One region of the Streptomyces sp. NPDC004284 genome, then DNA from elsewhere that is predicted to be linked to it. Evidence: riboswitches for the same ligand, from Rfam matches in the RefSeq annotation. Region 1 holds a riboswitch; each other region holds the start of a gene.
What was found. A riboswitch is a leader RNA that binds a small molecule or an ion and turns the genes downstream of it on or off. The one in region 1 is predicted to bind cyclic di-AMP.

Region 1 (7,160 bases):
CCATGGCTGAGCGCCGCGTCAACGTCGGCTGGGCCGAGGGCCTGCACGCCCGCCCCGCGTCCATCTTCGTCCGTGCCGCCACGGCTTCCGGCGTGCCGGTGACGATCGCCAAGTCCGACGGCACCCCCGTGAACGCCGCCTCCATGCTCGCGGTGCTCGGCCTGGGCGCCCAGGGCGGCGAGGAGATCGTCCTCGCGTCCGAGGCCGACGGCGCCGAGGCCGCGCTCGACCGCCTGGCGAAGCTGGTCGCCGAGGGCCTGGACGAGCTCCCCGAGACCGTCTGACCCGGTCCCCCGGGCGCTGAATGGCCGTGGCCGCCGGAATTCCGGCGGCCACGGCCATTCGCATTATCCGGACCTATTTCCGGGCAGCATGAAGAACGCGGCCGAATGCCTGCTCTTTGTATACGGTGGGCGTGTTAATTCCGGGCGCTCGTCGTGTTGACGGCATGTTGCGAAAGACTCACACGGCCGCGCTCCGTCCTTTTGAGCCGGTGCAGCGGCAGCGCGCGTTCCGCGTGCAGCGCGGTCAGCACCCTCGCCCGCTCGGCGTCGCCGCGCGCCACCGCGTCCACGATCGCGCCCCGCTCGGCCCAGGCCTCCACCGGCTCGGCGGGCTGCTCGACCACGTGCGTCCAGGCGATCTTGTACCGCAGCTGGGTGAGCAGCGCCGTCAGGGGCGGACTCCCGGAGGCCTGCGCGAGCGTCTCGTGGAACCAGCCGCCGAGCGAGCGCAGATCCTCGCCCTGACCGCGCCCGGCCCGCTCCTGCCCCAGCCTGACCAGGCCGCGCAGCACCTTGAGATGGGCCTCGGTGCGCCGCTGGGCGGCCCGCGCGGCCCCCAGCGGTTCGAGCAGCGCCCTCATGGCGAGCAGGTCGCCCGCCTCCTGCTCGGTCGGCTCGGCGACATGGGCGCCCGCATGGCGGCGGGTGACGACGAAGCCCTCGGACTCCAGAGTGCGCAGCGCCTCGCGGACCGGGACGCGGGAGACCCCGTACCGGCGGGCGAGCTGCTCCTCGGTCAGCCGGCTGCCCCGCTCGTACACGCCGGAGACGATGTCGTCCCGGATCGCCGTGCATACCGAATGCGCGGGAATACGCATGTCCGACCTCCGCCTTGATCCGCGCGAGTCAATTCGATCGGCGCCTGTTCTGCGCCCGATCTTCGACTCTATGGCAGTGCGCCGGAATTTCCGATGCCCCAGCGGATTCCATGGATATCTTTTGGACAGCGAAAAGCCCCGGCTCAGCACGAGCCGGGGCTTTTGCGACGCGGTCCGGAGCCGGTCCGGACGGGGTCAGAGGTCGACGCCGCGGGAGCGGAGGTACGTGATCGGGTCGATGTCCGAGCCGTACTCGGGGCTCGTGCGCGCCTCGAAGTGGAGGTGCGGGCCGGTGGAGTTGCCGCTCGAACCCGAGATGCCGATCTGCTGGCCCGGCTCGACGGTCTGGCCGACGTAGACCTCGATGGAGGAGAGGTGCCCGTACTGGGTGTACGTGCCGTCGTTCATCCGGATGACGATGTTGTTGCCGTACGCGCCGCCCCAGCCGGCCTCGACGACGGTGCCGGAGCCGACGGAGACGACCCGGGTGCCGTAGGCGGCGTGGAAGTCGATGCCGGAGTGGTGGCCGGAGGACCAGAGCGAGCCGCCGGTCTTGTAGCCGGTGGAGACGTACGAGCCGGCGACGGGGGCCTGGAAGGAGGCCAGGCGGCGGCGCTCGGCCGCACGGGCGGCGCGCTCGCGCTCCAGCCGGATCTCCTTGGCGCGGGCCTCGGCCTTGCGCTCCGCCTCGGCCTTGGCCTTCGCCTTGGCGATGGCCTCGACGGCCTCCTGCTCCTGGGCGGCGGCCTGGGCGTTGATCCGGTCGACGAGGGAGTCCTCGGTGATCACCTGGGTGAGACCGGTGTCCTCGGGGGAGCGGTTGTCCGTGTCGGCGGCGAGCGCCGGGGAGGCGAGGGTTCCGATGACGCCGGTGGTGGCGAGCGTCGCGGCGCCGGCGATGCCCACGCTGCGGCGCGCCATCCGGCTCGGAGCACGATGCTTCCCGGTGGCACGGGTGAACGCCATGGAGGGGCTGGTCCTTTCCTTCCTTCTCGCCTACCGGGTTAGCTGACGGGTTCGGAGCAGGAAGGTCTCCTACGGGCCCCTCCGTACGAGACGAAGGCGCCCGATTCACCCCAGGGACTGCATGTGGGTCCCCGGCTCCCCAGGCTCGCGCCTGACGGGGACTCGGCGATGACTGTCCGATGCCGCGGTCGCGGCACGTGCAACTGGCGAACAGCCGCCTCGACGCTATGCGGATCGTCTTTCAATCACCAACCAGACACGTCTTTTGTAAGACATGCCACAGGGCAAATGATCACCCTTGCTTCCAATACGGACAAAGAGGAGGACCCCGACGAACTGTGCCGTCGGGGTCCTCCTGTTGTCGCGTCGGGGCCGGAATCAGCCGGTCACGACGGTCACTTCACCGATGCCGAGCGCGCGCACCGGCTCCGCGATCTGCGCCGCGTCGCCGACGAGGACGGTGACGAGCCGGTCCACCGGGAAGGCGCTGACCACGGCGGCCGTCGCCTCGACGGTGCCGGTCTCGGCCATGCGCGCGTACAACTGGGCCTGGTAGTCGTCCGGGAGGTGCTGCTCCACCTGGTCGGCGAGCGTCCCGGCGACGGAGGCGGCGGTCTCGTACTTGAGGGGCGCCACCCCCACCAGGTTCTGCACGGCCGTCTCGCGCTCGGCGTCCGTCAGCCCCTCGGCGGCCAGCGTGCGCAGCACCTTCCAGAGGTCCTCCAGCGCCGGACCCGTGTTGGGTGTGTCGACGGATCCGCTGATGGCGAGCATCGAGGCGCCGTTCCCCCCGGCGTCCGAGCGGAGCACCTGGCCGAAGGCCCGCACGCCGTACGTGTAGCCCTTCTCCTCGCGCAGGACCCGGTCCAGACGCGAGGTCAGGGTGCCGCCGAGGCAGTACGTGCCGAGGACCTGGGCCGGCCAGACGCGGTCGTGCCGGTCGGGGCCGATCCGGCCGATCAGCAGCTGCGTCTGGACGGCGCCGGGGCGGTCCACGATGACGACCCGTCCGGTGTCGTCGGCGGTGATCGGCGGCATCGGGAGCGGCTCGGCCGGCTCACCGGTCCAGGCGCCCAGCGTCTCGGCGAGGACCTTGTCCAGGTCGACGCCGGTCAGGTCGCCGACGACCACGGCGGTGGCCGTGCCCGGCCGGACGTACGCCTCGTAGAAGGCGCGGACGGCTGCGGCGTCGATCGCGGCGACGGTCTCCTCGGTGCCCTGGCGCGGCCGGGACATCCGGGACTCGGCCGGGAACAGCTCCTTGGAGAGCTGCTTCGCGGCACGGCGGCCCGGGTTGGCCGTCTCGTGCGGGATCTCGTCGAGGCGGTTGCGCACCAGGCGCTCGATCTCGGTGTCCAGGAACGCCGGGGCGATCAGGGCCTCGGAGAGCAGGCCGAGCGCCTTGGGCAGCCGGGAGACCGGGACCTCCAGGGAGACCCGTACGCCCGGGTGGTCGGCGTGCGCGTCGAGCGTGGCGCCGCAGCGCTCCAGCTCGGCCGCGAACTCCTCGGCGCTGTGCTTGTCGGTGCCCTCGGAGAGCGCGCGGGCCATGATGGTCGCGACACCGTCGAGACCGGCGGGCTCGGCGTCCAGCGGGGCCGGCAGGAAGATCTCCACGGCGACGACCTGCTGGCCGGGGCGGTGGCTGGTGAGCACGGTCAGACCGTTGTCCAGCTTCCCGCGGTCCGGCGCCGGGAAGGCCCACGGCCTCGGGGCACCCGGCTGGGGCTGCGGGTGGAAGTCCATGCTCGTCAAAGACGCGGCAGCGTCGGTCACTGGTCCGCTCCCTCTTCCTCATCTTCGCCGTCGGCGTTTTCGCTCTGTTCGGGGGTCACCGGCTCGTAGACGAGCACCGCGCGGTTGTCGGGGCGCAGCTTGGCCGCGGCGACCGCCCGCACCTCCTCGGCGGTGACGTCCAGAACGCGGTCGACGGCGGTCAGGGCGAGCTGCGGGTCGCCGAACAGCACGGCGAACCGGCACAGTTCGTCCGCGCGGCCCGCGACGGTGCCGAGCCGGTCCAGCCACTCGCGCTCCAGCTGGGCCTGCGCGCGCTCCATCTCCTCGGGCGTGGGGCCCTCGGCGGCGAACCGGGCGAGCTCCTCGTCGACGGCCGCCTCGATCTGCGGGACCTCGACGCCGCCGGAGGTCTTGACGTCCAGCCAGCCCAGCGAGGGCGCCCCGGCGAGCCGCAGCAGGCCGAAGCCGGCGGCGACGGCCGTACGGTCGCGGCGGACCAGACGGTTGTGCAGACGGGAGGACTCCCCGCCGCCCAGCACCGTCAGGGCCAGATCGGCGGCGTCGCACTCACGCGTGCCGTCGTGCGGCAGCCGGTAGGCGGCCATCAGCGCACGGGCCGGCACCTCCTCCTCGACGACCTCGCGCAGCTGCTCGCCGATGGCCTCGGGCAGGTCGCCGGAGCGCGGCTCGGGCTTGCCGTCGTGGGCGGGGATGGAGCCGAAGTACTTCTCGACCCAGGCGAGGGTCTGCACCGGGTCGATGTCGCCGACCACGGACAGCACGGCGTTGTTCGGGGCGTAGTACGTGCGGAAGAAGTTCCGCGCGTCCTCCAGGGTCGCCGCGTCCAGGTCGGCCATGGAGCCGATCGGCGTGTGGTGGTACGGGTGGCCCTCCGGGTACGCGAGGGCGGTCAGCTTCTCGAAGGCCGTGCCGTACGGCACGTTGTCGTAGCGCTGGCGGCGCTCGTTCTTGACGACGTCCCGCTGGTTCTCCATGGACTCGTCGTCCAGGGCGGCGAGCAGCGAGCCCATGCGGTCGGCCTCCAGCCAGAGCGCGAGCTCCAGCTGGTGCGTGGGCATGGTCTCGAAGTAGTTGGTGCGCTCGAAGCTCGTCGTGCCGTTGAGCGAGCCGCCGGCGCCCTGCACCAGCTCGAAGTGGCCGTTCCCGTGCACCTGCTTCGAGCCCTGGAACATCAGGTGCTCGAAGAGGTGGGCGAGCCCCGTGCGGCCCTTGACCTCGTGGCGCGAGCCGACGTCGTACCAGAGGCAGACCGCTGCGACCGGGGTCAGGTGGTCCTCGGAGAGCACCACGCGCAGGCCGTTCGCCAACCGGTGCTCGGTCGCTGTCAGGCCGCCGGAGCCGGCCTCGGCCGTGGCCGTGTGACCCATGGGCATGTACGTCCCTTCGATCGCGATGTGAAAAAGTCCTGCCACTGTATGCAAGCGCGCCGACACCTGGCGAAGTTCCCGACCCTTCAGAATGTCCCTCTTCCGGGTCGCGGTCGGCGTTGTCGGTGGCACGGTCCACAATGGTCCGCGTCAGATCAACCTTGTTGGTGAAGGAGCCGCAGCCGCGATGGCCCGCCGCAGCACGAAGACACCGCCGCCGGACGACGCGTACGAGGAGAAGATCCTCGACATCGACGTCGTCGACGAGATGCAGGGCTCCTTCCTCGAGTACGCGTACTCGGTGATCTACTCGCGCGCCCTCCCCGACGCCCGCGACGGCATGAAGCCCGTCCAGCGCCGCATCGTCTACCAGATGGGCGAGATGGGGCTCCGCCCCGACCGCGGCTTCGTCAAGTGCGCCCGTGTCGTCGGCGAGGTCATGGGCAAGCTCCACCCGCACGGCGACGCGTCGATCTACGACGCGATGGTCCGCATGGCACAGCCCTTCTCCATGCGGCTCCCGCTCGTCGACGGCCACGGAAACTTCGGTTCCCTGGGCAACGACGACCCGCCGGCCGCCATGCGGTACACCGAGTCGCGGATGGCCCCGGCCGCGCTGCTCATGACCGAGTCCATCGACGAGGACACGGTCGACTTCGCGCCGAACTACGACGGCCAGGAGCAGGAGCCCGTCGCGCTCCCCGCCGCCTACCCGAACCTGCTGGTCAACGGCGCGTCCGGCATCGCGGTCGGCATGGCGACGAACATGCCCCCGCACAACCTCGGCGAGGTCGTCGCGGCCGCCCGCCACCTCATCCGGTACCCGAACGCCGACCTCGAGACGCTGATGCGCTTCGTGCCGGGCCCCGACCTGCCGACCGGCGGCCGGATCGTCGGCCTCTCCGGCATCAAGGACGCGTACGAGTCGGGCCGCGGCTCCTTCAAGATCCGCGCCACCGCGACCGTGGAGACCGTGACGGCCCGCCGCAAGGGCATCGTCGTGACCGAGCTGCCCTTCACGGTCGGCCCCGAGAAGGTCGTCTCCAAGATCAAGGACCTGGTCGGCTCCAAGAAGCTCCAGGGCATCGCGGACGTCAAGGACCTCACCGACCGCAGCCACGGCCTCCGCCTGGTCATCGAGATCAAGAACGGCTTCGTGCCGGAGGCCGTCCTGGAGCAGCTCTACAAGCTGACGCCGATGGAGGAGTCCTTCGGCATCAACAACGTGGCGCTGGTCGACGGACAGCCGCTCACCCTCGGCCTCAAGGAGCTCCTGGAGGTCTACCTCGACCACCGCTTCGAGGTGGTCCGGCGCCGCTCCGAGTTCCGCCGCACCAAGAAGAGCGACCGGCTCCACCTGGTCGAGGGCCTCCTCGTCGCCCTGCTCGACATCGACGAGGTCATCCGGATCATCCGGGAGAGCGAGAACTCCGCCCAGGCGAAGGAGCGCCTGATGGAGCGCTTCTCGCTGAGCGAGATCCAGACGCAGTACATCCTGGACACCCCGCTGCGCCGCCTCACCAAGTTCGACCGCCTCGAGCTGGAGACCGAGCGCGACCGCCTCAACGGCGAGATCGACGAGCTGACCGGGATCCTCGAATCCGATGCCGAGCTGCGCAAGCTGGTCTCGGCGGAACTGGCCGCGGTCGCCAAGAAGTTCGCCACGGACCGGCGGACCGTCCTCCTCGAGTCGGCGGGCGCGCCCGTCGCGGCCGTGTCCCTGGAGGTCGCGGACGACCCGTGCCGGGTGCTGCTCTCCTCGACGGGCCTGCTGGCCCGCACCGTGACCGAGCACCTCCCGCCCGTGGTGGACGGCAAGCGGGCCAAGCACGACGTGATCGTCTCGACGGTCGCCGCGACCCAGCGCGGTGACGTCGGCGCGGTGACCTCGGCCGGCCGGCTGCTGCGGATCGCGGTGATCGACCTGCCGCAGCTGCCGGACACCGCGACCGCCCCGAACCTGGCGG
Region 2 (7,160 bases), on a different contig from region 1:
TCGTGGCGGACGTGCCGCTCGGTGAGCCGGACGCAGCCGATGTCGACGGAGCGGGCGGCCTCGACGTGCTTGTTGCCGACGACGAACTCCGTCGAGCCGCCGCCGATGTCGACGACCAGCCGGCGGTCGTCGCCATGCAGCTCGCCGGTGGCGCCGGTGAAGGAGAACGCGGCCTCCTGGTCGCCGGTGATGACCTCGGGCTCCACGCCCAGGATCTCCACGACCCCGTTCACGAAGTCCTCGCGGTTCTCGGCGTCGCGGGAGGCGGAGGTGGCAACGAAGCGGAGCCGCTCGGCGCCCAGCTCCTTGATGACCTCGGCGTACTCGCGGCAGGCCGCGAAGGTCCGCTCCAGCGCCTCGGGGGCGAGCCGGCCCGTCTTGTCGACGCCCTGCCCGAGCCGGACGATCGTCATCCGCCGGTCCAGCTCGACGAGGTCACCCGTCTCCGGGTGGACGTCGGCGACGAGGAGGCGGATGGAGTTCGTGCCGCAGTCGATTCCGGCGACCCGGGTCATTCGGAGGACTTCCCTTCGTCGGTGCACGGGTTCACGCACGGGCCCTTCGCCCACCACTCCGGCAGCATCGCGAGCGCCTCGTCGCCGAACGGGTTCACGCCCGGTCCGGCGGCCAGCGAGTGGCCGACGAGGACGTGCAGGCACTTGACCCGGTCCGGCATGCCGCCGGCGCTCGGGAAGCCCTCCAGGACCTCGATGGCGTCACGGCGGGCGATGTAGTCCTCGTGCGCGGCCCGGTAGGCGGCGGCGAGCTCCGGGTCGGTGGCGAGCCGGGCCTGCATCTCCTTCATGACCCCGTTGGCCTCGAGGGTGCCGATGGCCGAGGCCGCCCGCGGGCAGGTCAGGTAGTACGTGGTCGGGAACGGCGTGCCGTCGGGGAGCCGGGGCGCGGTCTCGACGACGTCCGGGTTGCCGCACGGGCAGCGGTGCGCGATGGCGCGCAGGCCGCGGGGCGGGCGGCCGAGCTGGAGCTCGAAGGCCGCGATGTCCGTCTCGGTGGGCTCGGTGCGGTCGGTCTGCGGAGGGGGCGTGTCCATGTCTGCCTTGTTCGTGTGTCGCGGAGGAGGGTCAGGGGCGGTCGGCGTGGTCGACGCCGTCCCAGAGGTTGTCGTACCAGGGGCGGTCCTCCGCGCCCTGGTCGGCGCGGGGCCGCTGCTCCGCGTCGGGGTCGTTCACGGTGAAACCGGTCTCGCCGGGGAGCAGGTAGTGCAGGTGCTCGCGGGCGAGGCGGCGGACGTAGGCCGGGTCCTGGAGGCGGGCCTTCTCGTCCTTCAGTTCCTCGACCCGCCGGGCGGCCTCGGCGGCCCGGCGCTCCTGCTCGGCGATCTCGCCCTGCTGGGAGACGTAGCTCCGCATCGGGTAGGCGAGCGCCACGACGAGGGAGCAGACCACGAGGGCGAGGAAGGCCGCGCGGCCGGTGAGCCGCGAGCGGCGGGCCTGGCGGCGGGTCTGGGAGCGGTAGACACGGGCGGCTGTCTGCTCGCCGAGCAGTCTGATCCGGGTCGCGGTCGAGAACCGGTCCCGGTCCTTCGCGGCCATGTCGTGTCGCCTCCCCTGTTCACGCGTACGTCCCCGCACACGGTACGGGACCGGGTGCGGGGACGGACGTATCTACAGCGTCAGGCCTGTTCAGCCCTTGAAGCGCGGGAAGGCGCTGCGGCCGGCGTAGACCGCGGCGTCGTCGAGGATCTCCTCGATGCGCAGGAGCTGGTTGTACTTGGCGACGCGCTCGGAGCGGGCCGGGGCGCCGGTCTTGATCTGGCCGCAGTTGGTGGCGACGGCGAGGTCGGCGATGGTGACGTCCTCGGTCTCGCCGGAGCGGTGCGACATCATGCACTTGAAGCCGTTGCGCTGGGCGAGCTCGACGGCGTCCAGGGTCTCGGTCAGCGAGCCGATCTGGTTGACCTTGACCAGGAGGGCGTTGGCGGTGCCCTCCTCGATGCCGCGGGCGAGGCGCTCCGGGTTGGTGACGAAGAGGTCGTCGCCGACGAGCTGGACCTTGGAGCCGAGCTTGTCGGTGATGACCTTCCAGCCGGCCCAGTCGTCCTCGAACAGCGGGTCCTCGATGGAGACCAGCGGGTACGCGGAGACGAGCTCCTCGTAGTACTCGGTCATCTCGGCGGCCGAGCGGGACTTGCCCTCGAACTCGTACTTGCCGTCCTTGTAGAACTCGGACGCGGCGACGTCGAGCGCGAGCGCGATGTCCTTGCCCGGGACGTAGCCGGCCTGCTTGATGGCCTCCAGGATGAGGTCGAGCGCCTCGCGGTTGGAGTCCAGGTTCGGGGCGAAGCCGCCCTCGTCGCCGAGGCCGGTGGAGAGGCCCTTGCCCTTCAGGACGGCCTTGAGGGTGTGGTAGACCTCGGTGCCCCAGCGGAGGGCCTCGGAGAAGGACTCCGCGCCGATCGGGGCGATCATGAACTCCTGGATGTCGACGTTGGAGTCGGCGTGCGACCCACCGTTGAGGATGTTCATCATCGGAACGGGCAGCAGGTGCGCGTTCGGGCCGCCCAGGTAGCGGAAGAGCGGGAGGTCGCTGGCCTCGGAGGCGGCGTGCGCGACGGCGAGGGAGACGCCGAGGATGGCGTTGGCGCCGAGCGAGCCCTTGTTCTCCGTGGCGTCCAGGTCGAACATGGCCTGGTCGATCAGGCGCTGCTCGGTGGCGTCGTAGCCGACGAGCTCCGGGCCGATCTGCTCGATGACGGCGAGGACGGCCTTCTCGACACCCTTGCCCTGGTAGCGGTTGGGGTCACCGTCGCGAAGCTCGATGGCCTCGAACGCACCGGTGGAGGCGCCGGACGGAACAGCAGCACGGCCGGTGCTGCCGTCGTCGAGGCCGACCTCGACCTCGACCGTGGGGTTGCCTCGGGAGTCCAGGATTTCCCGGGCTACGACGACGTCGATGGACGGCACGAGCATCTCCTTCTGGGATGTGACGCTGGATGTGACGCAAGGTCGATGCAGGGTCGCTTGGCCTTGCGACAAGAGCCTAACCGGCGCGGGGGCTCCGGCCCGCCGCGCGCCCGCCCCCTGGGACGAAAAAGGACCCAAGGGCACGCATCACGGGACGAAGGGCCCCAGATCTACTGGACGGTAACCGTCGGGGCCCCCAAAGAGGGGAACCCCGGTCCGGCGCGCACGGGGGAAGGGCACGCCGGACCGGGGTGGTCACCGCGGGAGGGTCGTCGGGGCCGCGTGAGCCGCCGGACTCACGCGGGCCGCCGGGCTCACTTCAGGTGGAGCTGCTGGCCCGGGTAGATGAGGTCGGCGTTCTCGACGACGTCCTTGTTCAGCTCGAAGAGCTTGGCCCAGCCGCCCTCGACGCCGTGCGCCTGGGCGATCCTGCTGAGGGTGTCGCCGGTGACGACCTTGTACTCGCCGTCGCCCTTCTTGACCTTCTTGCCGGTCGGCGTGGTGACGGTCTTCTTGGCGTCGGCCTTCGGGGCCTTGCGGTGCTCGCTGCGGGTGGTCGGCTGCTCGGCGCGACGCTCCTGCTGCTTCGGGGCGGCCTGCTGCTGCGGGGCGGACTGCTGGGTCTGCTCCGGAGCGCTCTGCTGCGGGGTGCTCTCGGCGGCGCCGCCGTCGTAGGAGGCGCTGGAGAGGCCGACGCCGCAGCTCGGCCAGGCACCCTTGCCCTGGCCCGCGAGGACCTTCTCGGCGATGGTGATCTGCTGGGACTTGGACGCCAGGTCGGCACGCGGGGCGTAGGCGGTGCCACCGAAGGCGGCCCAGGTGGAGTTGGTGAACTGCAGGCCGCCGTAGAAGCCGTTGCCGGTGTTGATGGCCCAGTTGCCGCCGGACTCGCACTGGGCGACGGCGTCCCACTCGGAGGTGGTGGCGGCCGAGGCGGCGCCCGCGGTCAGCAGCGGGGCGGCGACGGCGACACCGGTGACGCCGACGAGCGCGGCGACCTGGGCGGCCCTGGAGGAACGACGGTGTTTGCCCTTGGCGGAAAACAGCATGGGGATTCTCCTCACCGACGCCTGTGAGGTGAGCTGTCGGGTTCGGGCCGGAAAGTTGCCCGGCCGCGTGTCCTGGCACGCGGCTTCACCCCAAGCCGGTCGTCCGTCCGTCTGTCTCAACGGCCGGGACCGGCACTTACCTTGGGTCCCCCACTCCTGCCTTCGGCGCTTGCGCGACGACTGTTCCCATCGGCCGACGGCAGGATTCGGCGTTTCGGTCGACGGGGCCCGCGGTGGCGAGCGGTGACGACCGTAGACACAGACCCACCGGAAGTTCAAAGAGGCCGATTGCGGAAATATCGCCCCTGCTTGCCCTCCGGTGGGTGGCGTTTGCGCAGGTGAGAGGTGACGGGAGCAAAGTTTGCGGACGTGGCACGCCAGTTGGGGCGAAGAGACCCATGTCTCACTTGCCCAGAACCGGACATAAGCCCGCGAACTAACCTGCCGTCGCCGTCGAACCCTCCGTCAGGTCAAGGCTCTGACCAGGGAGGATGAGGTCCGGGTCGACGCCGACCGTCTTCTTGTTGGCGTCATAGAGGGCGGCCCAGCCTCCGGGGAGTTCGTTCTCCTCCGCAATGCCGGACAGGCTGTCACCCGGCTGCACGGTGTATTCGCCCGAAGTGCCCTGACTGTCCGTTGTGCCCGAATCCTTCGCGGCATCGGTCGCCGAGGGAGTGCCGAGCGCCCCCGCGGCCTTGTCCGCGCTCGATGCGTGCCGACCGGATTCAGTAGAACTGTCCACCTTGCCGGATTCCTCCGGGGCGGCCTCGCCCCGGTGCTTGCCGGTGCCGGGCGTGGCCGACGACACGTCACCCTTCGGCGCGTCAGAAGAATCCGGCGTACCGGGCGTAACGGACGCATCGTGCGTGACCGGGGCCGCCGGGGTGGTGGGCGCGGCCGGGGTGGCCGGCACGGCGGAGGCGGCGGAACGCGCCGGGCCGGTCGGCGCGGCCGGGGTCGCGGGAGTGGCGGGGGTCACGGACGTGGCGGACCGTTCGGCCGCCCCTTCGGTCCCCGCGGTGCGGTTGGACTCGGGGAGGGGGCCCGTGGGGGTCGTCGGGACGGCCGTCGGGCCGGGGTTCACGCCGGTGGCCTTGCCGTCGTTCTTCAGGCCGGCGATCGGCGCGCAGGTGGCCCACTCGTCGCTGCCCCTGTCGAGCGCCTTCTCGGCGACCGCGATCTGCTGGGCGCGGCTGGCCAGGTCGGGGCTGGGCGCGTACGCGAGGCCGCCGTTGCGCTCCCAGCTGTCCTGGGTGAACTGGAGGCCGCCGTACATCCCGTTGCCGAAGTTGGCGCTCCACTGGCCGCCGGACTCGCACTCGGCGACCCGGTCCCAGGTGGAGGCGTCGGCGGCGGAGGCGGATCCGGTGGCGAGCAGCGGCAGCGCCATGGCGGATCCGGTCACGCCCGCGGCGACGACGAGGGCGGGGGCCTGACGGGGGCGACGGTGTCGTCCGTTCCCGGAACGCATAGAAGCGCCTTTCGCGTGACGGCTGAGACTGCCGGGAAACGTAGCCGCATTCGAATGTCCGTCACAAGTCGATGGACCGCCGATCACGCGAAGATCACATTTCTGATGGTTCGTCAGTAACCAAGAGGGGTACGGAAGGGGAGAACTCCACTGGAAGCGTGCGCAAACCACGCATGATGAGCCCGCCGCGCCATCGCAGTTCGGCCGGATCGGCGGCAAGTCGCAGGTCCGGCAGGCGAGTCAGCAGGGTCGCGAGCGCCGTCTGTCCTTCGAGGCGGGCGAGCGGCGCGCCCAGGCAGTAGTGGATGCCGTGCCCGTAGCCCAGGTGCTGGTTGTCGCGCCGGGCGAGGTCGAGGACGTCCGGCCCGTCGAAGCGCTCCGGGTCCCGGTCGGCGGCGGCGAGCACCACGAGCACCGGGTCGCCCGCCGGGATCTCCTGCCCGCCGATGGTCAGCGCCCGCGTCGCGTACCGCCAGGTCGCCATCTCCACGGGCCCGTCGTACCGCAGCAGCTCCTCGATCCCGGTCTCCAGGAGTCCGGTCTCCCCGGCGGCGAGCGAGGCCTGGAGCCGCGCGCGCTGCTCGGGATGACGGAGGAGCGCGTAGAGCCCGTTCCCCACCAGATTGACCGTCGTCTCGAATCCGGCGAAGAGAAGGATGAACGCCATGGCGGCGGCCTCGTTCTCGGTGAGGTGCTCGCCGTGGTCGGAGGCCTTGATGAGCCCCGAGATCAGGTCGTCGCCCGGCTCCTCGCGCTTGCGGTGGATGAGCTCGGCGAGATAGCCGCGCATCTTCTTCACCGACCGGGCGACCCCGCCGCGCGGCCCCCCGCCGTGCCGGATCATCATCCCGGCCCAGTCCCGGAAGTCGTCCTGGTCCTCCGCCGGCACCCCGAGCAGGTCGCAGATCGCGTAGATGGGGAGCGGGAAGGCGAACTCGTGGATGAGGTCGGCGCTGCCCCGCTCCACGAAGGAGTCGATGAGCCGGTCGGTCAGCTCCTGCACGCGCGGCGCGAACTCGGCGACCCGGCGCGGGGTGAAGGCCTTCGACACGAGCCGCCGCAGCCGGGTGTGGTCCGGCGGGTCGATGTTGAGCAGGTGCGTCATCAGCTCGGCCTTGCGCTCGCCCGGGATGCCCGTCTTCCCCTTCGCGTGCGGGGACTCCTCGTGGTGCGCCGGGTTCTTGGAGAGCCGCTGGTCCGCGAGGGCCTGCCGGGCGTCCGCGTACCGGGTCACGAGCCAGGCCTCGACCCCGCTGGGCAGCGTCGTCCGGTGGACGGGCGCGTGCTCCCGCAGCCAGGCGTAGGCGGGGTACGGATCGCTCGCGAACTCCCAGGTGAAGAGGTCGGGCGCGGGGGCGGGGCCGGGGGTCGTACTCACGTCACGACCGTACAGGGCGGCCCGGGCGACACGTCCGGGGAGAACCCGCACCCGGGCGGTGCGGGTCGTGCCTTAGATTCTTGCCAGTGGATCACCAGCTGCTCAGAAGCACGTTCGCGGTCGTCGAGAGACGCGCCGAGCACGCCGTGGCGTTCTTCTACTCGCACCTCTTCTGGAACAACCCCGGTGTGCGCGAGCTCTTCCCCGAGGACATGGTCCCCCAGCGGGACCGGCTCCTCGCCGCGCTCACCCATGTGGTGGCCCACCTGGAGGACCCCTCTCTCGCCGGCTACCTCGGCCGGCTGGGCCGCGACCACCGCAAGTTCCTCGCCTCCCCC
Region 3 (7,160 bases), on a different contig from region 1:
ACATTTTTTACAGACAGCTGCTGGAGGTGCTCAGCCATGGACGCCCGATACGTTCTGCCCGAGTTCACGGAGCGGACCAGCTTCGGAACCCGGACCCTCGACCCGTACGCGAAGCTCCTCGAATCCCGGATCGTCTTCCTCGGCACACCCGTCGACGAGACCTCGGCCAACGACGTCATCGCCCAGTTCCTGCACCTCGACCACGCCGCCCCCGGCCAGGACATCGCGCTCTACATCAACTCCCCCGGCGGCTCGATCAGCGCCATGACCGCGATCCACGACACGATGCGGACGCTCTCCTGCGACGTGGAGACCACCTGCCTCGGCCAGGCCGGGTCCACCGCCGCCGTCCTGCTCGCCGCCGGCACCCCCGGCAAGCGGCTCGTCCTGCCCGGCGCCCGGATCACCCTCCGTCAGCCCGCCATGGACGAACCCCTCCGGGGACAGCCGAGCGACCTCGACATCCACGCGCGCGAACTGCTCCGGCTGCGCGCCCTGGTCGCCGGGATGCTCACCGAGTACACCGGACAGGGGCGGGAGCGGATCGACGCCGACATCGACCGCCTCACCGTCCTGGACGCACCGGCGGCCGTCGCGTACGGGCTCGTGGACCACGTGATCACGAGCCGGCGCGACGCCGGCGCGGCGCGGTGAGCCGGCCGTGGTGCCCGAGCTGCCTCCGCTGCCCGCGCTGACACGGGCCGAGGGCGAGCTGATCGACGCGTACCTCGAAGTCGTCGACCTGCTGGGGAAGATCAACCCATCCAGGGGTACGCATACCTATGGGGCGCTGCGCGCGGCACAGGCCCTGGTGGGACGCGCGGAGGCGCTGCGCGAGGCCCTGACGCTCATGCATATGCGGGGCGAGAGCGAGGTGCACGCGGACACCCTGGCGCGCGCCCTGCGGGTGTTGGACGGCGAGCGCCGCGCCGACCGCGTCACCGTCCCCCGCGCACGCGCGAGTTGACATTCCGGCATGTCGTGTCGAGGTCCGGTCGGCCGACACGGATCGCAGAATCGCTCCCTCGTTCGGCGTAGTCGACGAGTCGACATATGTGCCGGGTGAGTTGCGCAACAGGTGTACGCATCTGGCGGAATGGGACGTTCCACCCCTGGTGCGGGGCTCGTCGACCCCGCCTCAAGTGATCACGAAAGCACCCTGTCCACCCGATTGGATCAGTCGTGAGGAGCCTCACATATCGCCGTTTCAACTCGGATTTCGCCCTGGGTGTGAGTCAAGATCCCTGTCGACGACAAGCCCCCGCCATCCGAGGCGGGGCGGTCCGGGCGGACGCCGAGTCCTGCCGCTGTCCCGGACGTCTGGTCGACAGGAGTGGATCGGCAGGAGTGGAGGACCCAGGCAGTACGGGACGTACGCGCTGTTTCCGCAGCGGGGCCGTCCCTTGGGGTGAAGCCGCAGCCGCGGCCGGGCATCTTCGCCAGCCCGAACCCGACAGGTCATCCTTCGCAGGCGGCTGACGAAGGGTTGCGCATGACTGCGCAGATGCACGTCCCGTCCCTGCTGTCCCGGGCCGGAGCCGTCTCGGCTCTCACCCTCGCCGCCGTCGGCGGCACGTTGCTCGCACCAGGTGCGGCACCCGAGGCCCAGGCAGCGACGACCTACGCGAACAAGGCACTGAGCGTCGCCGCGTCCAAGAAGGGAGCCCCGTACCGGTACGGGAGCGCCGGACCCACCAGGTTCGACTGCTCCGGTCTGACGCTCTACGCGTACAAGAAGGCGGGCAAGTCGCTGCCCCGCACCGCGCAGCAGCAGTACAACAAGACCCGGCACGTCTCCGCGTCCAGCAGACAGAAGGGGGACCTGGTCTTCTTCCATTCCGGCGGGAACGTCTACCACGTGGGCATCTACGCCGGGAGCGGCAAGATCTGGCACTCGCCCAAGACGGGATCCTGGGTGAAGCTCGACAAGATCTGGACGTCGAAGGTCTACTACGGACGCGTCCGCTGACGCCCACCGGGCACTGACCGGTCGGGGGTGCGGTGGCGCCGCCGCACCCCCCGACCGGGCCCTACCGTCGCGACGGCCTTCTTCCTAGGATGCCGCGATGAAACTCGATCAAGCACTTGTCGACGCCGCCGTCGCCCAGCTCCAGAGGCGCTGGACACCGGACGAGCCCGGCGGGGCCGCCGCGGTCTACCTGGACGACGGCCGCGTCCTCACCAGCGTGGCGCTGGACAACATGAACGCCGGCGTGACCCTCTGCCAGGAGACCGGCGCCTACTGCCAGGCCTACACCCTCGACCGGCGGGTCACCGCCTCCGTCTGCGTCTTCCGCACCCCGGAGGACGGCCGCTTCGTCGTCCTGCCGCCGTGCGGCATCTGCCAGGAACGGCTCGCCCTGTGGGGCCCCGACGTCGAGGTGGGCGTCCCGGACCCCGAGGACCCCACCCGCTGGCACACCCGCACCCTGGCCGAACTGAACCCGTACTACTGGGCCCGCCAGTTCGCCGAGGGCGCCTGGCCCTCGTACGCACAGCACAGCGGCTGAGGCGGGCCCTAACGGATCGGGACCGGGGCGGCCGTCCACGGGAGGGTGATCCAGACCGTCTTGCCGCCCTCCTCGGTCGGCGTGACCGAGAGGCGGCCGCCCGCCTCCGCCGCCAGGGAGCGGATGATCACCATGCCCCGGCCGTTGTCCTGCTGGACCGCCGCCGGGAGCCGACGGGGCCAGCGCGGGTGGCTGTCGGTGACGCCGATGTGGAGGCGCTCCTCGCGCTCGAGACGGATGTCGACCGTGAACGTGGGCGACTGCCCGAAGGTGTGCAGGACGGCGTTGGTGGCGAGTTCGGAGACCATCAGACGGATCGCGTCCGTCAGCTCCCCGGCCTCGTCGAGACCCCAGCCGTCGAGGACCTCCGCGACGTACCGCCGGGCCGTGGGGACCGACGCGGGATCGCTCGGCAGCGTGACGGATGCTTCTTGGTGGTCTGCCATGGCGACGCTGTCCCTTTCCCGCCGGGGCTTCGACCCCGGATCGCGCTTCGCGCCAGAGTCCCACCGATCGTGCCGCCCCGGCAGGCGTTCCACCAAGATATGTCCCCATCTGTCGCCCGAAGCGGTGAACTCTGCCGTCCGTGACCGCCCTTGGGCCTCCGGACGGCCCGTCATGCCTTCGGCGCGGTCCGCAGGATCGTTTCCACGGCGCGCGCGATCTCCGCGTCCGTCAGATCGGCCCGGGCGGTGAGCCGCAGCCGCGAGATGCCGTCGGGGACGGACGGGGGCCGGAAGCAGCCCACGGCCAGGCCCTGTTCGCGGCAGTCCGCCGCCCAGCGCAGCGCCGCCTCCGGGGAGGGCGCGTGCACCGAGACGACGGCCGCGTCGGGCCGGGCCGCGGTGAGGCCGGCCCCGGTGAGCAGCCGGTGCAGGGTGGTGGCGACCGTACGGGCCCGCTCGGCGAGGCCCGGCTCGGCGGCGATCAGGCGCAGGCTCGCGAGCGCGCCGCCCGCGGCGGCCGGGGCGAGACCGGTGTCGAAGATGAAGGTGCGGGCCGCGTTCACCAGGTGCTCGATCACCCGGGCCGGGCCGAGGACGGCACCGCCCTGGCTGCCGAGGGACTTGGAGAGCGTGAGGGTGGCGACGACGTCCTCGTCGCCCGCGAGCCCGGCCCCGTGCAGGGCGCCCCGGCCGCCGTCGCCGAGGACGCCGAAGCCGTGGGCGTCGTCGACGACGAGCCCGGCGCCGTGCGCGCGGCAGGCGTCGGCGAGCTCCGGGAGCGGGGCCTCGTCGCCGTCGACGGAGAAGACGGAGTCGCTGACGACCAGGGCCCGCCGTCCCGGGTGCGCGTCCAGGGTCTTGGCGACGGCCTCGTGGTCGGCGTGCGGGACGACGACGGCCTCGGCGCGCGCGAGGCGGCAACCGTCCACGATCGAGGCGTGGTTGGAGGCGTCGGAGACGATCAGGGAGTCCCGGCCGCCGAGCGCGGTGAGCGCGGCGAGGTTCGCGGTGTATCCGGAGGAGAAGACGAGGGCCGCCTCGAAGCCGCAGAAATCGGCGAGTTCGCGCTCCAGGCGGGTGTGCAGCCGGGTGGTGCCGGTGACGAGCCGCGAGCCGGTGGAGCCGGCCCCCCAGCGCCGGGCCGCCTCGGCCGCCGCCTCGGTGACCTCGGTGCGGCGGGTGAGGCCGAGGTAGTCGTTGCTCGCCAGGTCCAGGACGTCCGACTCGGCCGCCCGCGGCCGCAGCGTCCGGACGAGCCCGGCCTCGGCCCGGCGGCGCGCCTCGGCGTCGGTCCAGCCGAAGGCGGTACGGCGCGGGCCCTCGGCCCGCGCGTCCTCGGCGCGTGCGTCCTCGTCCCGTGGCATGCGGCGATCCTTTTGTAGGCAGCGCACAGACCCTAACCGCAGGACGCCGGGACCGGGGTGTGGTCATCCACACACCTCTCTCGGAGCCGTTTGTTCGGATCCTCCTTGGCCCGGAGGCGGGCGGTAGGCAAGGATCTGCGGTTATGGACCTGCTGAACACGCTGGTGGAGAAGGGGCTGCGGCGCGAGCTGCCGACCCGTGAAGAAGCGCTCGCCGTGCTGGCGACCTCCGACGACGAACTGCTCGATGTGGTGGCGGCCGCCGGCAAGGTGCGCCGTCAGTGGTTCGGGCGGCGGGTGAAGCTCAACTACCTGGTCAACCTGAAGTCCGGCCTCTGCCCCGAGGACTGCTCGTACTGCTCGCAGCGGCTCGGCTCGAAGGCCGAGATCCTCAAGTACACCTGGCTGAAGCCGGACGAGGCCTCGCAGGCCGCGGCGGCGGGTGTCGCGGGCGGCGCCAAGCGGGTCTGCCTGGTGGCCAGCGGCCGCGGTCCGACGGACCGGGACGTGGAGCGCGTCGGGAAGACGATCGAGGCGATCAAGGAGCAGAACGAGGGCGTCGAGGTGTGCGCCTGCCTCGGTCTGCTCTCGGACGGCCAGGCGGAGCGGCTGCGGGAGGCCGGCGCCGACGCGTACAACCACAACCTGAACACGTCCGAGGCGACGTACGGGGGGATCACCAAGACCCACACGTACGCGGACCGGGTGGACACCGTGCAGAAGGCGCACGCCGCCGGTCTGTCGGCCTGCTCGGGTCTGATCGCGGGCATGGGCGAGACCGACGAGGACCTGGTCGACGTCGTGTACGCGCTGCGCGAGCTCGACTCCGACTCGGTGCCGGTCAACTTCCTGATCCCCTTCGAGGGCACCCCGCTCGCCAAGGAGTGGAACCTCACCCCGCAGCGCTGCCTGCGGATCCTCGCGATGGTCCGGTTCGTCTGCCCCGACGTCGAGGTGCGGATCGCGGGCGGCCGCGAGGTGCACCTGCGCACGATGCAGCCGCTGGCGCTGCACATCGCGAACTCGATCTTCCTCGGCGACTACCTGACCAGCGAGGGCCAGGCCGGTCAGGCCGACCTGGACATGATCGCGGACGCGGGCTTCGAGGTGGAGGGCGCCGGGACGACCACGCTGCCGAAGCACCGCGCGGACGCGCTCGCGGCGGCGGGCGCGACGGGCGGCTGCGGCTCGAAGGCCTCCGCCGGGTGCGGCTCCTCCGCGGAAGCGGAAGGCGCGGGCTGCGGCTCGCACGCCGAGGACGGCGGCGGCTGCGGTCCCTGCGGCGGTCACGCGGCGCCCTCCGCGGCTCCGGCGCGCACCGCCGACGAGGCCCGCACCGATCTGGTGGCCGTGCGCCGCCGGGGCGCCGGCACGGACCTCGCGCCGAATGCGTAACGACGAACTCCTCGCCCTGGACCGGGCGCACGTCTGGCATCCGTACGGCCCCATGCCGGGCCGTGCGGAGCCGCTGGTCGTCGCGTCCGCGTCCGGGGTGCGGCTCCGGCTCGCCGAACCCGCCGAGGGCCAAGGCGAGCTGATCGACGGCATGTCCTCGTGGTGGTCGGCGGTCCACGGCTACAACCACCCGGTGCTCAACGAGGCGGTGCGCGGCCAGCTGGAGAAGATGAGCCACGTCATGTTCGGCGGGCTCACCCACGAGCCGGCCGTCCGGCTCGCCGCCCGGCTCGTGGAGATCACCCCGGAGCCGCTGCGGCACGTCTTCCTCAGCGACTCGGGCTCGGTCTCCGTCGAGGTCGCGGCCAAGATGTGCCTCCAGTACTGGCGTTCCCTCGGGCGCCCCGAGAAGCAGCGGCTCCTCACCTGGCGCGGCGGCTACCACGGGGACACCTGGCAGCCGATGTCCGTCTGCGACCCGCAGGGCGGCATGCACGAGCTGTGGTCGGGGGTGCTCCAGCGGCAGGTGTTCACGGACGCCCCGCCGGCCGCCTACGAGGAGTCGTACGCCGAGCTGCTGCGGACCGCGATCGCCGAGCACGCGCACGAGCTCGCCGCCGTGATCGTCGAGCCGGTCGTGCAGGGCGCGGGCGGCATGCGCTTCCACGATCCGGCGTATCTGCGGGTGCTGCGCGAGGCCTGCGACGCGCACGACGTGCTGCTCGTGTTCGACGAGATCGCGACCGGGTTCGGGCGGACGGGCACGCTGTTCGCCGCCGACCAGGCCGGGGTCTCCCCCGATGTGATGTGCGTGGGCAAGGCCCTGACCGGCGGCTACCTCTCGATGGCGGCGACGCTCTGCACGAGCCGCGTCGCCGACGGGATCTCGCGCGGCGAGGTCCCGGTCCTCGCGCACGGGCCGACCTTCATGGGCAACCCGCTCGCCTCGGCGGTCGCCCTCGCCTCGATCGACCTGCTCCTCTCCCAGGACTGGCGGACCGAGGTCAAGCGGATCGAGCAGGGCCTGCGCGACGGCCTCGCCCCCGCGGCCTCCCTCCCGGGGGTCCGCGAGGTGCGGGTGCTCGGCGCGATCGGCGTCGTCCAGCTCGACCACGACGTCGACATGACGGCGGCGACGCGCGCGGCGGTACGGGAGGGCGTCTGGCTCCGCCCGTTCCGCGACCTCATCTACACGATGCCGCCGTACGTGACGGGAGACGAGGACCTGGCACGTATCTGCACGGCGGTGGGGGCGGCAGCGGCGGCGGGCTGACCGTCGCCCGCACCACCGGCACCTCGCACCCGCAAGAAAGGGACACCCCATGACCGTCATCGTCGTGACCGGCACCGGCACGGAGATCGGCAAGACCATCGTCACCGCCGCCGTCGCCGCCGTCGCCACCACCGCAGGACGCTCCGTCGCCGTCCTGAAGCCCGCCCAGACCG
Region 4 (7,160 bases), on a different contig from region 1:
CCGGGCGATCACCGTCGTCACGCTGCTCGCGCTCTGTGCCCTGGTCATCCTGGCGCTGGTCCGCGAGCAGACCGGCACGCAGGGCTTCCTCGTCGGTCTGGGCCTCGCGGTGTTTCCCGTACCGCTGCTCATGGCGGCGTTCCGCTGGCTCGACCGGGTCGAGCCGGGTCCCTGGAAGAACCTGCTGTTCGCGTTCGCCTGGGGTGCCTTCGCCGCCGCGCTCGTCGCGATCCTGGCGAACTCCTTCGCGGTCCGCTGGATCGCCACGGCCACGGCCGATCCGGACTCGGCCGACACCCTCGGGGCCACCGTCGTCGCCCCGGTGGTGGAGGAGAGCGCGAAGGCGGCCGCGATCCTGCTGCTGTTCCTCTTCCGCAGGAAGGACTTCGGCGGTCTCGTCGACGGCGTCGTGGTCGCCGGTTTCACCGCGACCGGCTTCGCCTTCACCGAGAACATCCTCTACCTCGGCAACGCCTTCGGCGAGGACCAGGAGTTCGGCTCGACCGGCCTGGGCTCGGTGACCGCCGCGACCTTCTTCGTGCGGGTCGTGATGTCGCCGTTCGCGCATCCGCTGTTCACCGTGCTCACCGGCATCGGCTTCGGTCTCGCCGCCCTCGCGCCGCCCGGGAAGCGGCTGCGCCGGGTGCTGCTGCCGCCGGCCGGGCTGCTGCTCGCGATGAGCCTGCACTCCGCGTGGAACGGCTCGGCCACCTTCGGCGGCCCGCTGGCCTTCTACGCGGTGTACGGGGCGCTCATGGTCCCGGCCTTCGGTCTGCTGACCTGGCTGGCGGTGTGGAGCCGGCAGCGCGAGCTGCGCACGATATCCGGGGAGCTCCCGGCGTACGCGGCGGCCGGCTGGCTCGCCCCCACGGAGCCGCTCGCGCTGTCGTCGATGCGGGCCCGGAAGATGGCCCGGGCGTTCGCCGCCCGGACGTACGGGGCGCCGGCCGCGCGGGCGGTCGGCGAGTACGAGTCCTTCGCGACGACCCTGGCGTTCCTGCGGGACCGGGCCCGGCGCGGCACGGCGGGACCCGATTTCCCGGCGCGGGAGCAGGAGCTGCTGCACCACCTGTGGCAGCGCCGCGAGGTCGCCTCCCCCGCGCTCACGTACGCGGCGCGGGCGACGGGCCGGGTCTGGGCGCCGCCGCAGTACCTGGACTACGACGGCTACAACCCGTACCGGAGTTAGGAGCTGCTCAGGGGTTCAGGCCCTTGGAGCGGAGCCAGGCCGCCGGGTCGATGCCGTCGCCGCCGGGCGTGTGGACCTCCATGTGGAGGTGGGCGCCGGTGACGTTGCCGGTGGCGCCGACGCGGCCGATGGTCTCGCCGGTGCCGACGGTCTGGCCGGCGCTGACCAGCATGGACGAGAGGTGGCAGTACCAGACCTCGGTGCCGTCCTCCAGCTCCAGGACGATGCGGTAGCCGTAGGAGCCGGACCAGCCCGCCGACTTGACGGTGGCGCCGTGGACCGCCTTGAGCGGGGTGCCCGTGGGGGCGGCGAAGTCGAGGCCGGTGTGGTAGCCGGAGGACCACATCGAGCCGGACTGCATGTAGCTGGCGGTGAGGGTGTACGAGGAGACCGGCAGCGCGTACTCGGCGGCGAGCTTGGCGAGGCGCTCGGCCTCGGCGGCCTCGGCCTTCGCCTTGGCCTCCGCTTCCGCCTTGGCCTTCGCCTCCGCCTCCGCCTTGGCCTTCGCCTCGGCGGCCGCCTTCTCCGCGGCGGCTTCCTTGGCCGCGGCCTCCGCGGCGGCCTTCTCGGCCGCGGCCTTCTCGACGGCTGCCTTCTCGGCGGCGTCGGCGGAGGCCTGCTGCTGCTCGGCCTGCTGGAGGATGCGGGCGCGCAGGGCCTCGCCCGCGGCGGGGGCGGAGGTCTGCTCCTCGGCCGTGGTGGTGTAGGTGGCGGAGGTGAGCGGGTTCGCCTCGGCCTGGGCGGCGGGCGCGCTCTCCTCCGCGGGAAGGAGGTCGCCGACGCCGGGGATGTCGTGGGCGTCCGGCAGGTTCAGGTCCGGGAGGTCCGGCAGGGATATCGCCACCGGGGGCTTCTCCTGCGCGGTGGCGAGGCCGCCCGCGCCGACGGCGGCGATCACGCCGACGCCGAGGACGGTGGAGGAGCGGGCGAAGTTGGAGCGCTGCTTGACGACCCGGTGCCGGCCGCCGGAGCGGCTCTCGGAGCGCAGGGAGCCCTCGGTGGGGTTCCACTCGGTGTCCGGGGCGGAGGGAGCCGCACCACCACCGAAGGCGTCGAAGGGGGCTTCGGATGCGGGGGTGTTGGACGCCACGGGGGCGCGCTCCTTTCCTTCCGTCTCGCCTACCGGGTTAGCTGACGGGTTCGGAGCGGGAAGGTCTCCTACGGGCTCGGCCGCCCGCGTGCGTGGTTCGCACGGGTGCGAAGGGGCCCGATTCACCCCAAGTGGTGGTTCCCCGGTTCCTTTTCAGGATTCGGCGCGTGCGCACGGTGCCGCCTCTTGCGACGGCTGGGACGACCGCGCTGCGTTATCGAACGTTAATAGACAGGGGGTCCCGATTCCAAGCCGTCCTCCTTGATCGTTCATTGAATTATGGGGCTATCGCCCGAGTTGACCCCCCTTCAGCAAGGCCTTCGGGGGATTCCGCGAAACCCCCGCGATCTGACGTTGTGTCAATTGTTATCGCAGTGACACCCCTCGACTACGGCCGGTGACCGGGCCCGCCCGGCGGCACCACCGGCATCGTCCGGCGCCGCTCCGGCTGCCCCGTCGCCGGGCGGCTCACGGCGAGCAGCGCCATGTCGTCCGTCGACCCGCCGCCCGTGTGGAGCCGTACGTCGTCCACGAGCGCGTCGAGCAGCTCCTCGGGCCCCGGGAAGATCCGCCCGGCGAGGCGCGCCGCCGGATCGTAGAAGACGCCCCGCGCGTCCCGCGCCTCCGAGAGGCCGTCCGTGTAGAAGAGCAGCGTCGCGCCCGGCGGGAGCGGCCACGCCTCGACCCGGTCCGGCCACTCCGCCAGTTCGCCCATCCCGAGCGGCAGCGCCGCCTGGCCCGGCTCCAGCAGGTCCAGGCGCCCGTCCCCGTACAGCATCAGCGGCGGCGGGTGCCCGCGGTTGACGACCCGTACGAAGCCGTCGAAGGTCCCGCCGCCGTCGCCGCGCGGGATCTCGGCCAGGACGGCGGTGGTGAACCCCTCGAAGGAGTCGAGGTCGTCCCGGCGGGTGCCCTCCCGGGCCAGCGCCCGCTCCAGGCGCCGTGCCACGCCCTCCAGGCTCCGTTCCGTCTCGGCCGCCTCCCGGAAGGCGCCGGTGACGACGGCGACGGCCTCGACCGCCTCCATCCCCTTGCCCCGGACGTCCCCGACCACGAGCCGCACCCCGTGCGGGGTGTCCTGGACGGCGAACAGGTCGCCGCCGATGAACGCGTCGGCCTGCGCCGCCTCGTACCGCGCCGCGCACTGCAGCCCGCCGATCCGCTCGGCCGGCGTCGGCAGCACCGCCTTCTGCGCGGCCTCCGCGATGACCCGCGCCGAGGCGAGCCGCTCGCCGCTGCGGCGCACGACCTGGTTGATGAGGAGGGCGAGCGCGGAGACCGTGAGGACGGTCAGGGTCTCGGTGAGGGACGCGATCTCGTCGACGGTGCCGTTGTAGGAGTGCAGCCCGATCGAGGCGAGGACGGCGGCGATCCCGGTGAGCAGGGTCGTGAGCAGGGAGGAGAAGGGCGCCGCGACCAGCGGGGCGGCGGAGAAGAGCGGCGCCGCCGTGTACGCGGGCGGGGTCGCCACGTCGAAGACGACACCGCCCGCGATGATCAGCGGGGGGAGGGCGCGGATGAAGCGGCGGGCGCCGCCGTACTCGGGGCGTTCCCCGCCCCGCCGCCCGCCGCCCGCCGCTCCTGGCCCCACCTGTGCCCTCCCTGCCCGGTCCGCCCGGCCGCGGTCCGCACCGCGCCCTCCCAGGGTGGCCGCCGCCGCCCGGGGCGGCGACTCCCACGGGGCCGACTGGCGTACGGGGTCGGCCGGCCCCGTACGGGGTCAGCCCCCGGTCACCCCCTCCGCCAGCCGGCCGCCCCGGGCGAGCAGCGCCATCGCCGCCGCGCACACCAGGCCCACCGCGCACAGCACGAGCCAGGGCGCCGCCGACCAGCCGGTGACGTCGAGGAGCGCGCCCGTCCCCAGGTTCCCGAGGGTGATGCCGACCCCGCACACGGTGTTGTAGAGCCCGTAGTGGGTGGCCACCCAACGCCCCCGGGACAGGGCGACGACGGTGTCCATCTCGTACGGGTAGAGCACCGCGTTCGCCACGGCCAGGACCGCCGCGCACAGCAGCAGCGCCGCCAGGCCGCGCCCCAGGGCGGCGGGGACCAGGAAGGCCCCGCCCATCAGGGCGAGCCCGAGGACGAGACACCGCTCCCGGCTGAGGCGGCGCCGGCACCAGGCCGTGATCCGCAGCTGTCCGGCGAGCGCGACGAGCGCCGAGACGGCGAACAGCGCGGTCGTCCGTCCCGTCCCGCCGGCCGCGAGCGGCAGCGCCAGATAGACCTGGAAGGACAGCACGTACGAGCCGGTCATGGCGAGCGAGAAGAGCCAGAAGGTGCGGTGGGAGAGCACCGTGCGGAACTGGCCCCGCTGCTCCCGCGGCGCCTCGGAGACCTGTACGGGCAGATGCCGGAGCTGGACGAGGGTCAGGCCGGCGAACAGCACCGCCGCGACCACGCACGTCAGCCGGAACGACACCCCCGTCAGGGCCACCCCGACGAGCGGCCCGAGCAGGATGCCCGCCTGGTAGTACGTGTTGAACAGCGCGAAGGCCTCCACCCGGCGCTCCTCCCCCGCCTCCGCCGCGAGGCAGGCCCGCACGGCGGGGTTGAAGAGCGCCCCCGCGAGGCCGGTCGCGAGCGAGGCGGCGATCAGCGTCGGCAGCGACTGCGCGAAGGCGAGCGCCCCGAAGCCGACGGTCCGCAGCGCGCATCCGGCCACGATGAGCGGCTTGAAGCCGAACCGGTCGGCGAGCGCCCCGCCGACGAGGAACATGCCCTGCTGGGAGAGGTTCCGGGCGCCGAGGACGAGCCCGACGGCCCAGGCCGCCATGCCGAGCCCGTCCGCGAGGTACGCGGCCAGGTACGGCATGAGCATGTAGAAGCCGAGGTTGATGGTGAGCTGGTTGAGGAACAGCAGCCGTACGGCCGGATCGAAGGAGCGGCTCTGCTTCCAGATGCCGCCCCCGCCCTTGGCGGGCGCGGTCGCCGTGGTCACTCGGCCCGCTCCAGGACCCGGCGCGTCCAGCCGCTGACCGTGTCGTCGGAGACGTACGCGGCGGGGTCCTCCCGGACGGGTCCGTCGAGCAGCCCGTGCGCCGCGCAGAACTCGTCGTTGAAGACGGTGTCGAAGTACCGCTGCGGCCCGTCCGGGAAGACGGCCGCGATCCGGGTGCCGCGCGGCCGGGTGCGGGCCAGCCAGCCGGCGACGAGGGCGACCGCGCCGACGCTCCAGCCGCCGGTCGCGAAGTGGCGCGAGGCGAGGCGGCGGGCCGCCCGGACGGCCTCCGCCGGACCCACCCAGTGGACCTCGTCGAAGGCGCCGTGGTCCACGTTGCCCGGGTGGATGGAGGAGCCGAGGCCGCGCATCAGCCGTTCCCCGGCCGGCAGGCCGAAGACGGTGGAGTTCACGGAGTCCACGCCGACCAGCTCCAGGGCGGGGCTGCTGGTGGCGCGCAGGGCCCGGGAGATCCCGGCCGAGTGGCCCCCGGTGCCGACGGCGCAGACGAGGACGTCGATCCGGTCGAGCTGCGCGGAGAGTTCGGCGGCGAGCCCGGTGTAGGCGGCGGGGTTGTCGGGGTTCCCGTACTGGTTCGGCCACCAGGCCCCGTCGAGGGTGGTGAGCAGTTCGGCGACCCGGTCCATCCGGGCCTGCTGCCAGCCGCCGTGCGGGCTGGGCTCGGGGACGACGTGGACCCGGGCGCCGTGGGCGGTGAGCATCCGCTCGACGATCGGTTCGAGGCCGGGGTCGGTGACGACGTGCACGGGGTGGCCGTGGAGCACGCCCGCGAGGGCGAGGCCGAGGCCGAGGGTCCCGGAGGTCGACTCGACGATCGGGGCGCCGGGCCGCAGCTCTCCGCGGCGGCGGGCCTGCTCGACCATGTAGAGGGCGGCGCGGTCCTTGATCCCGCCGAAGTTGAAGCCTTCGAGCTTGGCCCAGTAGCCGTCCTCCGTCCACAGGACGGGGGTGTTGCCGACGGTCTGGCCCTCGACGGGAAGCATCAGTGGTGCGGTCATGGGGGTCTTCCTCGGTGTGGGTACGCGAAAGGGAGCCTGGTCACGTGAGTGCGGGACCCGGCTCAGTTCCGGTCCACCCCGAGGGCGATCAGCAGTCTTCCCGGCTGGGGGCCGGGGCCCGCCCGGCTGCGGACGCAGCGCGCGCGGGGATCGGTGCGGAGGTCCGCCGTGTACGGCAGGACGGCGGCTCCGCCGGCGTCGGGCGCCGTGGGCTGGGAGGCCGCGGCCTGCGCGGGGAGGTGGGCGTCGAAGGTCCAGTCGTCCCCGGACCGGTCGCAGCCGTGCGGGAGCGCCGGGGCGGAGAAGGTCGCGGTGCCGGAGACCGGCAGCGCGTGCCCGTGGGGGCCGTGGCAGACGCTCACCAGGAGGGTGAGGAGCGCGAGCAGGACGAGCACGGCGGGCGCCCGCCGGCTCACATCGCTCGCACACGTGTCACTCATGGTACGCGCGAGACTACGGTGGGACACGGCGCGCCCGCAAAGAGGCGGGCACGGTTTTGGCCACCGTTTACTTCCGTCAGCTGATCACTAAAGGTTCCGCTCGGCGTAGACCTTCATCGCGTCCCGGACGAGGATCGCCGTGCCCTCACCGTGCTTGTCGTAGTTCGCGGTGAAGCGCGGGTCGTCGACGTACATCTGCCCGAGACCGATCAGGTACTCCTTGCTCGGCGTCGTGGTCGCCGACAGCCAGGCGACCTGGCGCCGCGTGATCGCCTGCACCTCGTCGCCGTCGGCGGCCAGGCCCTCCCGGGCGGCCCGCCCGAAGTCGCGGGCGATGCCGGCCTGCTCGTCCATGAAGGCCTTCTTCTGCGCGTCGGTGAGCGAGCGCCACCAGCGGTCGCTCTTCTCGTACGCGTCGCGGCCCCAGCGCTCGGTGACCTCCTCCTCGTACCGCGTGTGGTCGAAACCGTCGAACACTTCC

Region 2: linked by a shared signal. The riboswitch ahead of ACFYUS_RS37140 (transglycosylase family protein) and the one ahead of ACFYUS_RS27440 (M23 family metallopeptidase) in region 1 are both predicted to bind cyclic di-AMP.
Region 3: linked by a shared signal. The riboswitch ahead of ACFYUS_RS12940 (C40 family peptidase) and the one ahead of ACFYUS_RS27440 (M23 family metallopeptidase) in region 1 are both predicted to bind cyclic di-AMP.
Region 4: linked by a shared signal. The riboswitch ahead of ACFYUS_RS16940 (M23 family metallopeptidase) and the one ahead of ACFYUS_RS27440 (M23 family metallopeptidase) in region 1 are both predicted to bind cyclic di-AMP.

Annotation. Positions count from the first base shown of each region.
Region 1 is NZ_JBIAMJ010000012.1:131,058-138,217, reverse strand. It holds gene ACFYUS_RS27450 (HPr family phosphocarrier protein) at 3-284, shown strand; gene ACFYUS_RS27445 (GntR family transcriptional regulator) at 419-1,102, opposite strand; gene ACFYUS_RS27440 (M23 family metallopeptidase) at 1,298-2,068, opposite strand; cyclic di-AMP (ydaO/yuaA leader) riboswitch at 2,081-2,246, opposite strand; gene ACFYUS_RS27435 (M16 family metallopeptidase) at 2,447-3,814, opposite strand; gene ACFYUS_RS27430 (M16 family metallopeptidase) at 3,841-5,199, opposite strand; gene ACFYUS_RS27425 (DNA topoisomerase (ATP-hydrolyzing) subunit A) at 5,381-7,160, shown strand, end outside.
Region 2 is NZ_JBIAMJ010000025.1:44,315-51,474, forward strand. It holds gene ACFYUS_RS37120 (exopolyphosphatase) at 1-515, opposite strand, end outside; gene ACFYUS_RS37125 (DUF501 domain-containing protein) at 512-1,051, opposite strand; gene ACFYUS_RS37130 (septum formation initiator family protein) at 1,083-1,553, opposite strand; gene eno (phosphopyruvate hydratase) at 1,644-2,930, opposite strand; gene ACFYUS_RS37140 (transglycosylase family protein) at 3,239-3,973, opposite strand; cyclic di-AMP (ydaO/yuaA leader) riboswitch at 3,977-4,151, opposite strand; gene ACFYUS_RS37145 (transglycosylase family protein) at 4,410-5,444, opposite strand; gene ACFYUS_RS37150 (cytochrome P450) at 5,539-6,822, opposite strand; gene ACFYUS_RS37155 (globin domain-containing protein) at 6,909-7,160, shown strand, end outside.
Region 3 is NZ_JBIAMJ010000004.1:130,277-137,436, reverse strand. It holds gene ACFYUS_RS12950 (ATP-dependent Clp protease proteolytic subunit) at 37-654, shown strand; gene ACFYUS_RS12945 (hypothetical protein) at 662-967, shown strand; cyclic di-AMP (ydaO/yuaA leader) riboswitch at 1,368-1,489, shown strand; gene ACFYUS_RS12940 (C40 family peptidase) at 1,493-1,969, shown strand; gene ACFYUS_RS12935 (cytidine deaminase) at 2,067-2,510, shown strand; gene ACFYUS_RS12930 (ATP-binding protein) at 2,519-2,956, opposite strand; gene ACFYUS_RS12925 (8-amino-7-oxononanoate synthase) at 3,127-4,320, opposite strand; gene bioB (biotin synthase BioB) at 4,464-5,714, shown strand; gene ACFYUS_RS12915 (adenosylmethionine--8-amino-7-oxononanoate transaminase) at 5,707-6,987, shown strand; gene bioD (dethiobiotin synthase) at 7,037-7,160, shown strand, end outside.
Region 4 is NZ_JBIAMJ010000005.1:458,257-465,416, reverse strand. It holds gene ACFYUS_RS16945 (PrsW family intramembrane metalloprotease) at 1-1,189, shown strand, start outside; gene ACFYUS_RS16940 (M23 family metallopeptidase) at 1,197-2,279, opposite strand; cyclic di-AMP (ydaO/yuaA leader) riboswitch at 2,291-2,455, opposite strand; gene ACFYUS_RS16935 (PP2C family protein-serine/threonine phosphatase) at 2,668-3,870, opposite strand; gene ACFYUS_RS16930 (MFS transporter) at 4,000-5,220, opposite strand; gene ACFYUS_RS16925 (PLP-dependent cysteine synthase family protein) at 5,217-6,239, opposite strand; gene ACFYUS_RS16920 (hypothetical protein) at 6,302-6,679, opposite strand; gene ACFYUS_RS16915 (MerR family transcriptional regulator) at 6,767-7,160, opposite strand, start outside.